Regions from separate parts of the Promicromonospora sukumoe genome, predicted to be linked through region 1. Evidence: riboswitches for the same ligand, from Rfam matches in the RefSeq annotation. Region 1 holds a riboswitch; each other region holds the start of a gene.

Region 1 (3,614 bases):
AGAGGTCGACCAGCGTCGCCAGGATGGCGTCGACGCCCTGGGCCGTGCCGGCGCCGTCCGGCAGGTCGTCGAGCGCCCGCACCGCCCGCCGCACGTGGCCCTCCAGGTAGTGGAAGAGCACGTCCTCCTTGGCCGGGAAGTGCAGGAAGAAGGTGCGGCGCGCGACGCCGGCCCGCGCCGCGATGTCGTCGACCGACGTCGCGGCGACCCCGCGGTCGAGGAACAGCTCCGTGGCCGCGCCGACCAGCGCGCGGCGGGTCTCGGCGCGCTTGCGCTCGCGGATGCCGGGCTCCTTGGTCATCGCCCCAGCCTAGCGGAACCGGTGCACTAGTGTATTGATGCACTAGTGCACTTAACCGCGACCGAGGAGAGACCCATGACCCAGCACACCGGCCGCACCTACGTGGTGACCGGCACCGACTCCGGCATCGGCGCCGCGGTCGCCGCCCGGCTCGCGGACGACGGCGCCCGCGTCGTGCGGTGCGGGATCACCGAGGCGGCCGACGTCCGCGCGGACCTGACCACCGCCACCGGCCGCGCCGCCGCGATCGAGCAGGTGAGGGTCCTGGCCCCCGACGGCCTCGACGGCGTCGCGCTCGTCGCCGGCAGCCCGGAGGGCCGCGTCGCCGTCGGCCTCAACTACTTCGGCACCGTCGCCCTGCTCACCGCGCTGCGCGCCGACCTGGCCCGCCGGCCCGCGCCGCGCGCCGTCGTCGTCAGCTCCGCGTCCTCGCTCTCCGCGGGGGAGGCCGACCTGGTCGACGCCTGCCTCGCCGGCGACGAGCCCCGCGCCCTGGCCGTCGCCGACCGGATGGCCGCGCGCGGACGCGGCGGCGTGGTCTACCGCTCGACCAAGATCGCTCTGAACCGGTGGCTGCGCCGCACCGCCGTCCGCGACGAGTGGGCGGGCGCCGGCATCCCGCTGAACGCCGTCGCCCCGGGCATCGTCGAGACCGGGACTGCCCGCCGCACCCTGCTCGCCGACCCCGCGAGCGTCCGCGTGCTGCGCGACGCCCTGCCGCAGCCGCTCGGCCTGCCCGGCCCCGTCGAACCGGTCGCCGCGACCATCGCCTGGCTCCTGACGCCCGACGCCGGTTTCATCACCGGCCAGGTCATCTACGCCGACGGCGGCGCCGAGGTCTCGCTGCGCGGCGAGGCCCCGTTCACGGCCGGCGTCCGCTACGGACCCGTGCGGCTCGCCCGCATGATCGGCTGGACCGTTCTCGGCCGGCTGCGCACCCGCACCTGATCCACCATCCGAGACATCCGCCGGAATCGTTGACGAAGGTCCGTTCCGTCCTTACATTCCCGGCCGTCGACGTGCCACAGCGCACGCCGACGGTCATGTGGTCATGAGTCCCGACGACAAGCCCCGGCTGGTCGGGCAGCAACCCTCCTTCGCGGCGGGGTGCTCCGGGTGACGACCAGGCCGCACGCGCGTCGTGCGGCAAGCGCGGACCGGGCACGTCCCGGAGAACGGAAGAACGATGAGCGACAGCACCCCACGCCTGCACTGGTACCTGCCCACCGCGGGGGAGTCCCGCGACGTCCTGCGCGGCGGCACCAACGTGCACCGCGTCGACGGCGAGGCCCCGCGCTCGCCGTTCCGCCCGCCCACCCTGTCCTACCTCACGCAGGTCGCCCTCGCGGTCGAGGAGGCCGGGTTCGACTCCGTGCTGGTGCCCACCGGCTCCTACTGCGAGGACCCGTGGGTCGTCGCCTCGGCGCTCGCGGCCGTCACCCGGGACCTGCGGTTCCTCGTCGCGCTGCACCCGCGCACGACCACGCCCGCCTACACCGCGCACCGCGCCGCCACCCTCCAGCGGGTCTCGGGCGGGCGGCTGGCGCTCAACGTGGTCACCGGCGAGCCCGGGGCCGAGGCCTGGCTGCACGGCGACCTCGGCGACAAGGCCGACCAGTACGCCCGCACCGACGAGTTCCTCGACATCTACCGGGCGCTGTTCCGCGGCGAGACCGTCGACCGCGCCGGGAAGCACTACACCGTCCGCGAGGGCCGGCTGGAGCGGGCCGGCGGCCGCGGCCTCGGCATCCCGGCCACCCCCGAGGTGTGGTTCGGCGGGTCGTCGTCGTACGCGGGCGACGTCGCCGCGCAGCACGCCGACGTGTACCTGTCCTGGCTCGAACCGCTGGACCAGCTCGCCGAGAAGATCGAGTGGATCCGCGGGCTCGCGGCCGCCCAGGGGCGCACGGCACGGTTCGGCGTCCGCGCCTGGATCCTGGTGCGGGACACGCACGAGGAGGCCGAGCGGGCCGCCCTCGCGCTGCTCGACGGCGTGGACCCGGCCACGCAGGCCCGGCTGCGCGAGTCGCTGCTCGCCCGCCAGTCCGTGGGCCAGCAGCGCGGCCAGGCGCACCTGGCCGCGGCGGACGTCACCCGCCCGGAGAGCTTGTGGGTCGCACCCGGCATCTGGGGCGGCTTCGGCCTCGTGGCCGGCGGCCCCGCGCTCGGCTTCGTCGGCTCCTTCGAGGACGTCGCCGCCCGGTTCGCCGAGTACCGCCGCCTCGGCGTCGAGGAGTTCATCGTCTCCGGCTTCCCCAACCTCGAGGAGACGCGCTGGGTCGCGGACGGGCTCGTGCCCGCGCTGCGCCGGGCCGCCGCCCCGACCGAGCCCGCCGCGCAGCTCACCACCGCCTGACGGCGCCGCGCCGTCCGCCGTCCGACCCCCTCTTTCCCTGCCGTACGAACAGGAAGCACCGCCATGCCCTTTCCCCGCGCCCCGCGCCTGCCCGCCGCCCGCCGCCTCGCCGCTCCCGTCGCCGTCGCCGCCCTCGCCCTGACCCTGGCCGCCTGCTCGACGGGCTCCGCCGCCTCGACCGGCGGAGCGGAGCCGGCCGGCGACCCGGTCGCCGGCGGCTCGCTGACCTGGGGCGTCAGCGTCGAGCCCGTCTGCTACAACCCGCAGCGCTCCGGCCAGCAGAACTCGTACCCGATCATCCGCAACTACGCCGAGTCGCTGGTGGGCAAGGCGGCCGACGGCAGCTACACGCCGTGGCTCGCCGAGGAGTGGGAGATCTCGGACGACGAGACCGTCTACACGTTCACCCTGCGCGACGGCGTCACCTTCTCGGACGGCACGGATCTGACGGCCGACGTCGTCAAGCAGAACTACGACGCCATCACCGCCGAGGACTCCACGCTGAACAGCCGCGCCGCCTTCGCGGCGTACGACAACGCCGAGGCCACCGACGACCACACCCTCGTGGTCACGCTCGCGCAGCCCGACGCCGCGTTCCTCGACTCCGTCGCCTCCATCGGTGCCTCGGTGCTGGCGCCCGCCTCCCTGAAGGCGGACGGCGACCTGTGCCAGCCCACCGACGAGCTGGTCGGCACCGGCCCGTTCACCGTGGCCGACTGGACCGCCGGGCAGGAGATCAGCTTCGACAAGCGCGACGACTACGACTGGGCGCCCGGCTACGCCGAGCACACCGGCGCCGCCTACCTCGACGACGTCACCTACCGGTACCTGCCCGAGGCGACCGTCCGCACCGGCGCCCTGACCGCCGGCCAGGTCGACGTCATCGAGAACGTCCAGGTCACCGACACCACCGTTTTCCAGGACGCGCCCGGCTTCCAGTACCTCACCGGCCCGACG
Region 2 (3,614 bases), on a different contig from region 1:
GCGCGTCGGCGGGCGCCTCGGGGTCCGGCGCCAGAGAGGGTGGGACGGCGGGTGCCGCCGCGGCGACGCCGGGCGCCGCGATCGTCGCGCCCGCGGCACCGATGCCGAGGACGACGGCGCCGCGCAGCAGGTCGCGCCGCCCGAGCGAGGTGGGACAGCAGTCGGTGGAGCTGTGGTCGTGTTCGTGCACGGTGGGGCCTCCACGGGGTCGGTCACGCTGGTACGGGCCGAATTCACCCGTAGTATCAGCCGCCCCCACGACCCCGGGGTACATCACATCGTGGATATCCCCGACACAAGATGCCGACCCCGCTTCGTTGAGTGCTGGGTATTCGCCCTTCCGGCGCGCGAAAAAGGGCGAATACCCAGCACTCAACGAGGGGGTTAGGCGGCGGCTCGGCCCGTGAGGCCTACGCGGTCCAGGAGGTCCAGGGCCGGGCGGTGCTTGTTGAACGTGTACACGTGCACGCCGGGCGCTCCGGCGTCGAGCACCTCGCGCGCGAGCGCCGCGGAGTACTCGATGCCGTGGGCGTGCTGGGCCTCGGCGTCGACGGCGCCGTCCGGGCCGGTGAGCCGGTCGAGGTCCCGCAGGAGGTCGGCGGGCGCCGCCACGCCGGTGAGCTCCTCGACGCGGCGCAGCCGGCGCGCCTCCGTCGTCGGCAGGACGCCGGCCAGGATCGGGATGGTCACGCCCGCGGCGCGGGCCGCCTCGACGAACCCGGTGTAGGAGTCGGCCCGGTAGAAGAACTGCGTGATTGCGAAGCTCGCGCCCGCCTCCTGCTTCTCCAGGAGCCGCCGCACCTCCTGCTCGCGCGTGGTGCCCGCCCCGGGGTTGCCGTCCGGGAACGTCGCGACGGCGATGGCCAGCGGACGGGCGGCGGAGCGCAGCGCCGTGCTGACGTCGGCGGCGCAGCGCCGCTCCTCGACCTGGCGCAGCAGCCGCACCAGGTCGACGCTGGAGCGCACGCCGTCGGCCGGCGGACGCCAGTCCGGCTCGTCGCGCGGCGGGTCGCCGCGCAGCGCGAGGAAGGACCGCACCCCGGCCTCGAGGAACTCCTCGATCACAGCGGAGACGTCCTCCCGGGAGGCGCCCACGCAGGTCAGGTGGGCCACCGGGAGCACGGGCGTACCGCGCAGCAGCGTCGCGAGCACCTCGCGCGCCGTCGCCCGGTCGCCGCCGGCCGCCCCGTAGGTGACGGAGACGAAGTCCGGGCGGGCCGCCACGAGCCGCTGCGCCGTCTCCCAGAAGTTGGGCGCGGCGTCGGGCCGGCGGGGAGGCATCAGCTCGAACGACACCGTGGGGCGGTGCGGGTGTACCTCGGCGACCATGGCTGCTCCATCGAACCTGGCGTGAGCACCTTACGTCCTCACGCCACGGCCACGAGGCAGGAAGTCGGCAGGTTGCTGCGGTGTCACGGAGCCAGGACTCTCGACCGCTCTGGATGGGATCGCCACCATGCTAAGCGATTGTCCAGCACTGGGACAGAATTCGTCCGGCGGTCGAGACGCCCCGGTCCACGGACCGCGCACCCGCAGCGTCCGCTACTTCACGGACCCCGCCACCAGGCCGCCCACCAGGCGCTTCTCGATGATCATGAACAGGATCACGACGGGCACGATCGCCACCACGGACACCCCGAACACGTAGTGCCACGACGTCTCGTACTGGCCCACGAACTTGGTGAGCGCCACCGACAGCGGCTGGTTGCCCGCCGTCGTCAGCAGCACGAGCGAGGCCGCGAACTCGTTCCAGGAGGCGACGAACGTGAACACGACCGCCGTGACGATCCCCGGCCAGACGAGCGGCAGGTTGATCTTGGTCAGGACGGCGAACGTGCCGGCGCCGTCGAGCTGCGCGGCCTCGTCGACCTCCTTGGGGATGCCCGCGAAGAAGCTGTGCATGATCCAGACGGCGAACGACAGGTTGAACGCCGCGTTGACCAGGATCATCGCGAGCCACGTGTCGAGGATGCCGAGGGCGATGAACTGGCGGAACAGGCCCGACGTGAGCACCGCGGGCTGCACCATCTGGGTCACGATCACGAGGAACAGGAAGACGAGCCGCCCCCGGAACCGGAACCGCGCCGTGTAGTAGGCCGCGGGCAGCGCCACGGCGAGCACGAGCAGCGTGGCGCACAGCGAGATCACCAGGGTGGAGATCAGGTTCTGCGCGAGCGGCGTCTCGGGCGTGGACCACATGGTGACGTAGTTGTCCCAGTGCCACTCGGTGGGGAAGTAGGTGGGGTCGACCGACCTGATCTCGGCCTTCGTCTTCACGGAGCCGAAGAACATGATCAGGTACGGCAGCAGGAACACCACCAGCACCACGAGCCCGGCCAGCACCCGCAGCAGCACGGAGCCAAGTGGCACCTGGTCGGTCGTGTACTTCCGTACCCGCCGCCGGTCGCCCGACGGCGGCCGGGTCGCGTCGCGCGGGGTGGTCCCCGGGTCGGTGATCGTGGTCATCAGACCTCCTCCAGGGGGCGGACGACCCGCACGTAGACGGCGACGATGGCGATGACCACCAGGAACGCGATGACGGACAGCGCGCTGGCCAGGTCGATCTGCCGCTGGTTCTGCATGTACTTGAAGATCATCGTCATGACGGTGTCGGCGTCGTACCCGGGGATGGACCCCGTCATGACGCGCAGGATCGGCAGCGAGTTGAACACGTTGATGATGTTGATCAGCACCGCCACCGAGATCGCGCCGCGGAGCTGCGGGAGCACCACGCTGAAGTAGGTGCGGAACCCGCTGGCGCCGTCGATGCGCGCGGCCTCCACGGTCTCGCCGGGCACCGTCTGGAGCCCGGCGAGGACCGTGTAGGTGGTGAACGGCAGCGACACGAACACGGCCACCGCCATGGCCCACGCGAACGCGGTGCCGGGGTGCCGGGTCCAGCCGTAGCCCTCCGGCGTGCTGATCAGGCCGACGTCCACGAGGAACGAGTTGATGATGCCGAAGTACGGCTCCAGGCCGTAGTGCACCACCAGCGTCGTCATGACCACGCTGGACGCCCACGGCACGATGACGGCCATCCGCACGAGCCGGCGGCCCGGGAACGCCTTGTTCAGCAGTGCCGCGAGCGCCAGCGACCCGATCAGGGTGCAGGCGACGACGACGACCACCCACACGACCGTCCGCCCGAGGATCGGCCAGAAGTACTGGAAGCCGATGACCGTCGCGAAGTTCGCGAGGCCCACTCCCCCGCCGTCGACGCCGCTCTGGCTGATGTCGCGTGTCGAGTTCCAGAACATCAGGCCGACCGGGAACAGGACCACGGTCGCAATGAGTGCGACCGCGGGCCCGATCCACGGCAGGGCCTTCATCAGGTCCTTCACCAAGTTCCCCGTGCTTTCGGTTCGGCGTTACGTGTGGTCAGCCGTGCCGGGCACGGCGGTCCGTCGGGGCGTCAGCCCGCGTCGACCTGCTCCTGGACCTCGGTCAGGACGTCCTGGGCCGACTTCTTCCCGTCGAGCTGGCCGAAGAGCGCCTTGAACGCGGAGTCCGTGGCGGACCAGTCGGGGTTGGTCGTCGGGTAGAACTGCGCGTCGGGCAGCACCTCGAGGAACGGCGCGAGCGCCTCCTCGCCGGCGAGCTGCTCCGAGCCCGAC
Region 3 (3,614 bases), on a different contig from region 1:
TGTGCTTGGTCGCCGAGTAGACGACGACGTCGGCGCCGAGCTCCAGCGGCTTCTGCAGCAGCGGCGTCGCGAACACGTTGTCGAGCACCACGGTCGCCCCGGCGGCGTGCGCCAGGTCCACGACGGCGCGCACGTCCACGATGTCCTGCATCGGGTTGGACGGCGTCTCGAAGAACACCACGTCCGCGGGCGTGGCCAGGGCCTCCTCCCACTGGGAGAGCACGTGCCCGTCCACGTAGTCGGTGCGCACGCCCCACTTCTTGAAGATCTCCTCGAAGATCACCACGCTGGACCCGAACAGCGCCCGGGCCGCCACGATCCGCGAGCCCGACTCGACGAGCGCGGCCAGTGACGTGAACACCGCCGACATGCCGGTCGCGGTCGCGTAGCAGGCGTCGGCGCCCTCGAGCTGGCGCAGCCGCTCCTCGAAGGTGTGCACCGTCGGGTTGCCGTAGCGCGAGTAGACGAACCGGTCGACGTCGCCCTTGAAGGCGGCCTCGGCCTCGGCGGCGTTGTCGTAGACGTAGCCCTGCGTGAGGAACAGCGCCTCGCTGGTCTCCTGGAACTCGCTGCGCTGGTGGCCGCCGCGCACGGCGAGGGTCGCCGGGCGGACGCCGTCGGGCAGGGGCTTGCGGCCGGAACCGCCCGGGTTCGCGTCGGGCGGGTACGCACCGGTGACGGTCACGCGGGGCCCGCCGTCCACGGCAGGCCGGCGACCTTCCAGCCCTGCTGGTCGCGGACGCCGTCCACGCCGGGCGCGCCCTCGAAGCCCTCCAGCACGTTGTACGACGGCGCGATGCCGGACGACGTCGCGAGCCGCGCCGCGGCGATCGAGCGCTGGCCGGAGCGGCACAGGAAGACGATGGGCCCGTCGGAGACGCCGGCCGACCGGAGCTCCTCCAGGAACCGCGGGTTGGGCACGCCGCCGGCCTGCACCCACTCGGCGAACACGGGCTGCTTCTCCAGCGACGCGGTGTCCGGGATGCCGATCGCGCGCCACTCGCCCTCGGTGCGGACGTCCACCAGGGTGGCCGTCGGGTCGCCGGCGAGCAGGTCCCAGGCCTGCTGGGGCGTGATGTCACCGGCGTAGCCCTGGGCCGGCCGTGCCTCGATGCGCGCGGGGTCGCTCATGATGCTCCTCCATCGGTCGTGGCGGTAGCACCCTCGTCCGTCCTCCGCTGCTGCGGGGAACGCTGGGTTGCTGCGGCGTCGTCGTGCCACGTCACTCGGCCGCTCGGGATGGTCGCTGACAACCCTACGACATGTGTCCGGTGGGTGGAACAGTGTCTCGACAGGCAACCCGACCAATCCGGTAGGGAAGCCGGTTCTCGCTCCGGTGACGACGATGCCAGGCCCCGACCAGCAGGTGGGACCAGCATCTGAGACATGCGTTGACAGGGGTTTTGCCCGCAGCACAGGATGTCCGCAGGTCATGAGTGCCAGCGTCAAGCCCCGGCTCGCTGGCCGGCAACCCTCCCTCCGCGGTGGGGTGCCCCGGGTGACGACCAGGCCGTGCGCACCCGCGTGCGGCAAGCGCGGGGGAACCTCCCCCAGGACTGTGCTGGAGGACGCCATGTCTGCTCCCACTCTCAGCCGTGCCACCGCGGTGACCGACCTCGCCCCGCTGCGCCCCGTCGTCGGCGGCGGCACGCTCGTCCCGCTCGTGGACGGCACCCAGGTCTCGTACGCGAACCTCGACGTCGCCGCGTCCGCCCCGGCCCTGCAGGCCGTCGCCGACCGCGTCACCCAGGTGCTGCCCCTGTACGCCAGCGTGCACCGCGGCGCGGGCTACCTCTCCCAGGTGAGCACGGCGCTCTACGAGACCGCCCGGCGCACCATCGGGGCCTTCGTCGGCGCCCGCGAGGACGACCTGACGATCATCACCCGGAACACCACCGACTCCCTCAACCTCCTCGCCGGCTGCGTCCCCGCGCAGGCCGACGGCGAGCCCGGCCGCGTGCTGGTGCTCGACGTCGAGCACCACGCGAACCTGCTGCCCTGGCAGCGCACCACCGGCGCGACCGTGCTGACCGGCGGCGCGACCGTCGCCGAGACCGTCGCCCAGATCCGGGAGGAGCTGGCCGACGCCGCGGAGGACCGGCCGTACGCCCTCCTGGCCCTGACCGGCGCGTCGAACGTGACGGGGGAGTCCCTCCCGATCGGCGAGATCGTCGCCGTCGCCCACGAGTTCGGGACGCGCGTCGCGCTCGACGGCGCCCAGCTCGTGCCGCACCGCCGCATCTCCCTGGAGTCCACCGGCGTGGACTACCTCGCCTTCTCCGGGCACAAGACCTACGCCCCGTTCGGCGCCGGCGTGCTGGTGGGCCGCCGCGACTGGCTCGACGCCGGCACGCCGTACCTCGCGGGCGGCGGCGCCGTCCGGCGGGTGCGCGTCGGCGGCACCGACTGGCACGAGGGGCCCGCCCGCCACGAGGCCGGCTCGCCCAACGTCATCGGCGCCGTCGCGCTCGCCGCGGCCTGCGAGGAGCTGGCCGCGCTGGACGCGGCCGAGGTCGTCGCCCACGAGAACACGCTTCGCCGCCGGCTCGTGTCGGGGCTCGAGGCGATCGACCGCGTCGAGGTCGTGCGGGTCTGGGCCGACGCCGTCGACCCGGTCGGCGTCGTCACCTTCACCGTGACCGGGTACGACCCGGGCCTCGTCGCCGCCTACCTGTCCGCGGAGCACGGCATCGGCGTGCGCGACGGCCGCTTCTGCGCGCACCCGCTGCTCGGCCGGCTCGGCTTCGACGCCGGGGCCGTGCGTGCCTCGGTCGGCGTCGGCACCGCGGGCGAGGAGATCGAGCGCCTGATCGCCGCCGTCGGCAGCCTGGTCGAGGACGGCCCGCAGGCCGGGTACGACGTCGTCGACGGGCTGTGGGTCGTGATCGACGACCCGCGTCCTGTGCCCGAGGGCTCCGGCCTGGCGGGCCTGCTCGCGACGGCCGCCCTGGGCTTCGACGAGGCCTTCGGCTGCCTCCCCGACGAGGACTGACGTGTCAGACGTACAGGTCACCCCGGTGACCTGTACGTCTGACAGCTACAGCGCCAGCGCCAGCGCCACGCAGATGCCGCCCAGCGTGAGGTCCAGGCCGATGCACCACAGGGCCAGCGAACGGTTCACCACGACGTCGCGGCGGTAGTGCACCACATCCCACCCGGCGTGCGCGGCGAGGGCGAGGCCCGCGAGGGCCAGCCCGAGCCGCGGCTCCAGGAACAGGGCCGCGGTCGCGACGCCGAAGTAGCCGGCCATCGCGAGGGCCTGGGGCCAGGTCGCGCGCCGTCCGCGGGCCAGCCCGATGCCGGTCAGGACCAGGCCCACCAGGGCGAACGCGATCCAGCGGGGTGTGTCCAGCAGCTCCGACGCGACGGGGATCACGGACGCCAGCAGCGCGACCAGCCACGCCGTCCAGCGCACGCCGGCCACCGCGGCGGCCAGATAGCAGAGGGCCGCCACGCCGACGGCGGTGGTCGGGTCCTCGGCCACGGCGTCCTGCCAGGTGCCGCCCGCGATCGCCGTGCCGCCGACCAGGAGCCCGAAGCCGGTCAGGGCGCCGACCACGATCCACGCGGTGTTGGCGGGCCAGGTCCCGGTCCAGCGGCTCGGCCGTGCGGGG

Evidence for each region. Region 1 has a riboswitch for S-adenosylmethionine ahead of FHX71_RS12045 (LLM class flavin-dependent oxidoreductase). Riboswitches for the same ligand answer to the same signal wherever they lie in the genome.
Region 2: linked by a shared signal. The riboswitch ahead of FHX71_RS28465 (methylenetetrahydrofolate reductase) and the one ahead of FHX71_RS12045 (LLM class flavin-dependent oxidoreductase) in region 1 are both predicted to bind S-adenosylmethionine.
Region 3: linked by a shared signal. The riboswitch ahead of FHX71_RS25080 (aminotransferase class V-fold PLP-dependent enzyme) and the one ahead of FHX71_RS12045 (LLM class flavin-dependent oxidoreductase) in region 1 are both predicted to bind S-adenosylmethionine.

The regions. Positions count from the first base shown of each region.
Region 1 covers NZ_JACGWV010000001.1:2,715,651-2,719,264, reverse strand. Annotated here, with positions in the region: gene FHX71_RS29285 (TetR/AcrR family transcriptional regulator) at 1-301, opposite strand, end outside; gene FHX71_RS12050 (SDR family oxidoreductase) at 377-1,249, shown strand; SAM riboswitch class IV at 1,349-1,460, shown strand; gene FHX71_RS12045 (LLM class flavin-dependent oxidoreductase) at 1,488-2,657, shown strand; gene FHX71_RS12040 (ABC transporter substrate-binding protein) at 2,721-3,614, shown strand, end outside.
Region 2 covers NZ_JACGWV010000004.1:5,896-9,509, reverse strand. Annotated here, with positions in the region: gene FHX71_RS28470 (golvesin C-terminal-like domain-containing protein) at 1-190, opposite strand, end outside; gene FHX71_RS28465 (methylenetetrahydrofolate reductase) at 385-1,329, opposite strand; SAM riboswitch class I at 1,334-1,449, opposite strand; gene FHX71_RS28460 (carbohydrate ABC transporter permease) at 1,543-2,466, opposite strand; gene FHX71_RS28455 (carbohydrate ABC transporter permease) at 2,466-3,341, opposite strand; gene FHX71_RS28450 (extracellular solute-binding protein) at 3,413-3,614, opposite strand, start outside.
Region 3 covers NZ_JACGWV010000003.1:218,543-222,156, forward strand. Annotated here, with positions in the region: gene FHX71_RS25070 (O-succinylhomoserine sulfhydrylase) at 1-685, opposite strand, end outside; gene FHX71_RS25075 (rhodanese-like domain-containing protein) at 682-1,131, opposite strand; SAM riboswitch class IV at 1,429-1,542, shown strand; gene FHX71_RS25080 (aminotransferase class V-fold PLP-dependent enzyme) at 1,574-2,992, shown strand; gene FHX71_RS25085 (hypothetical protein) at 3,038-3,614, opposite strand, start outside.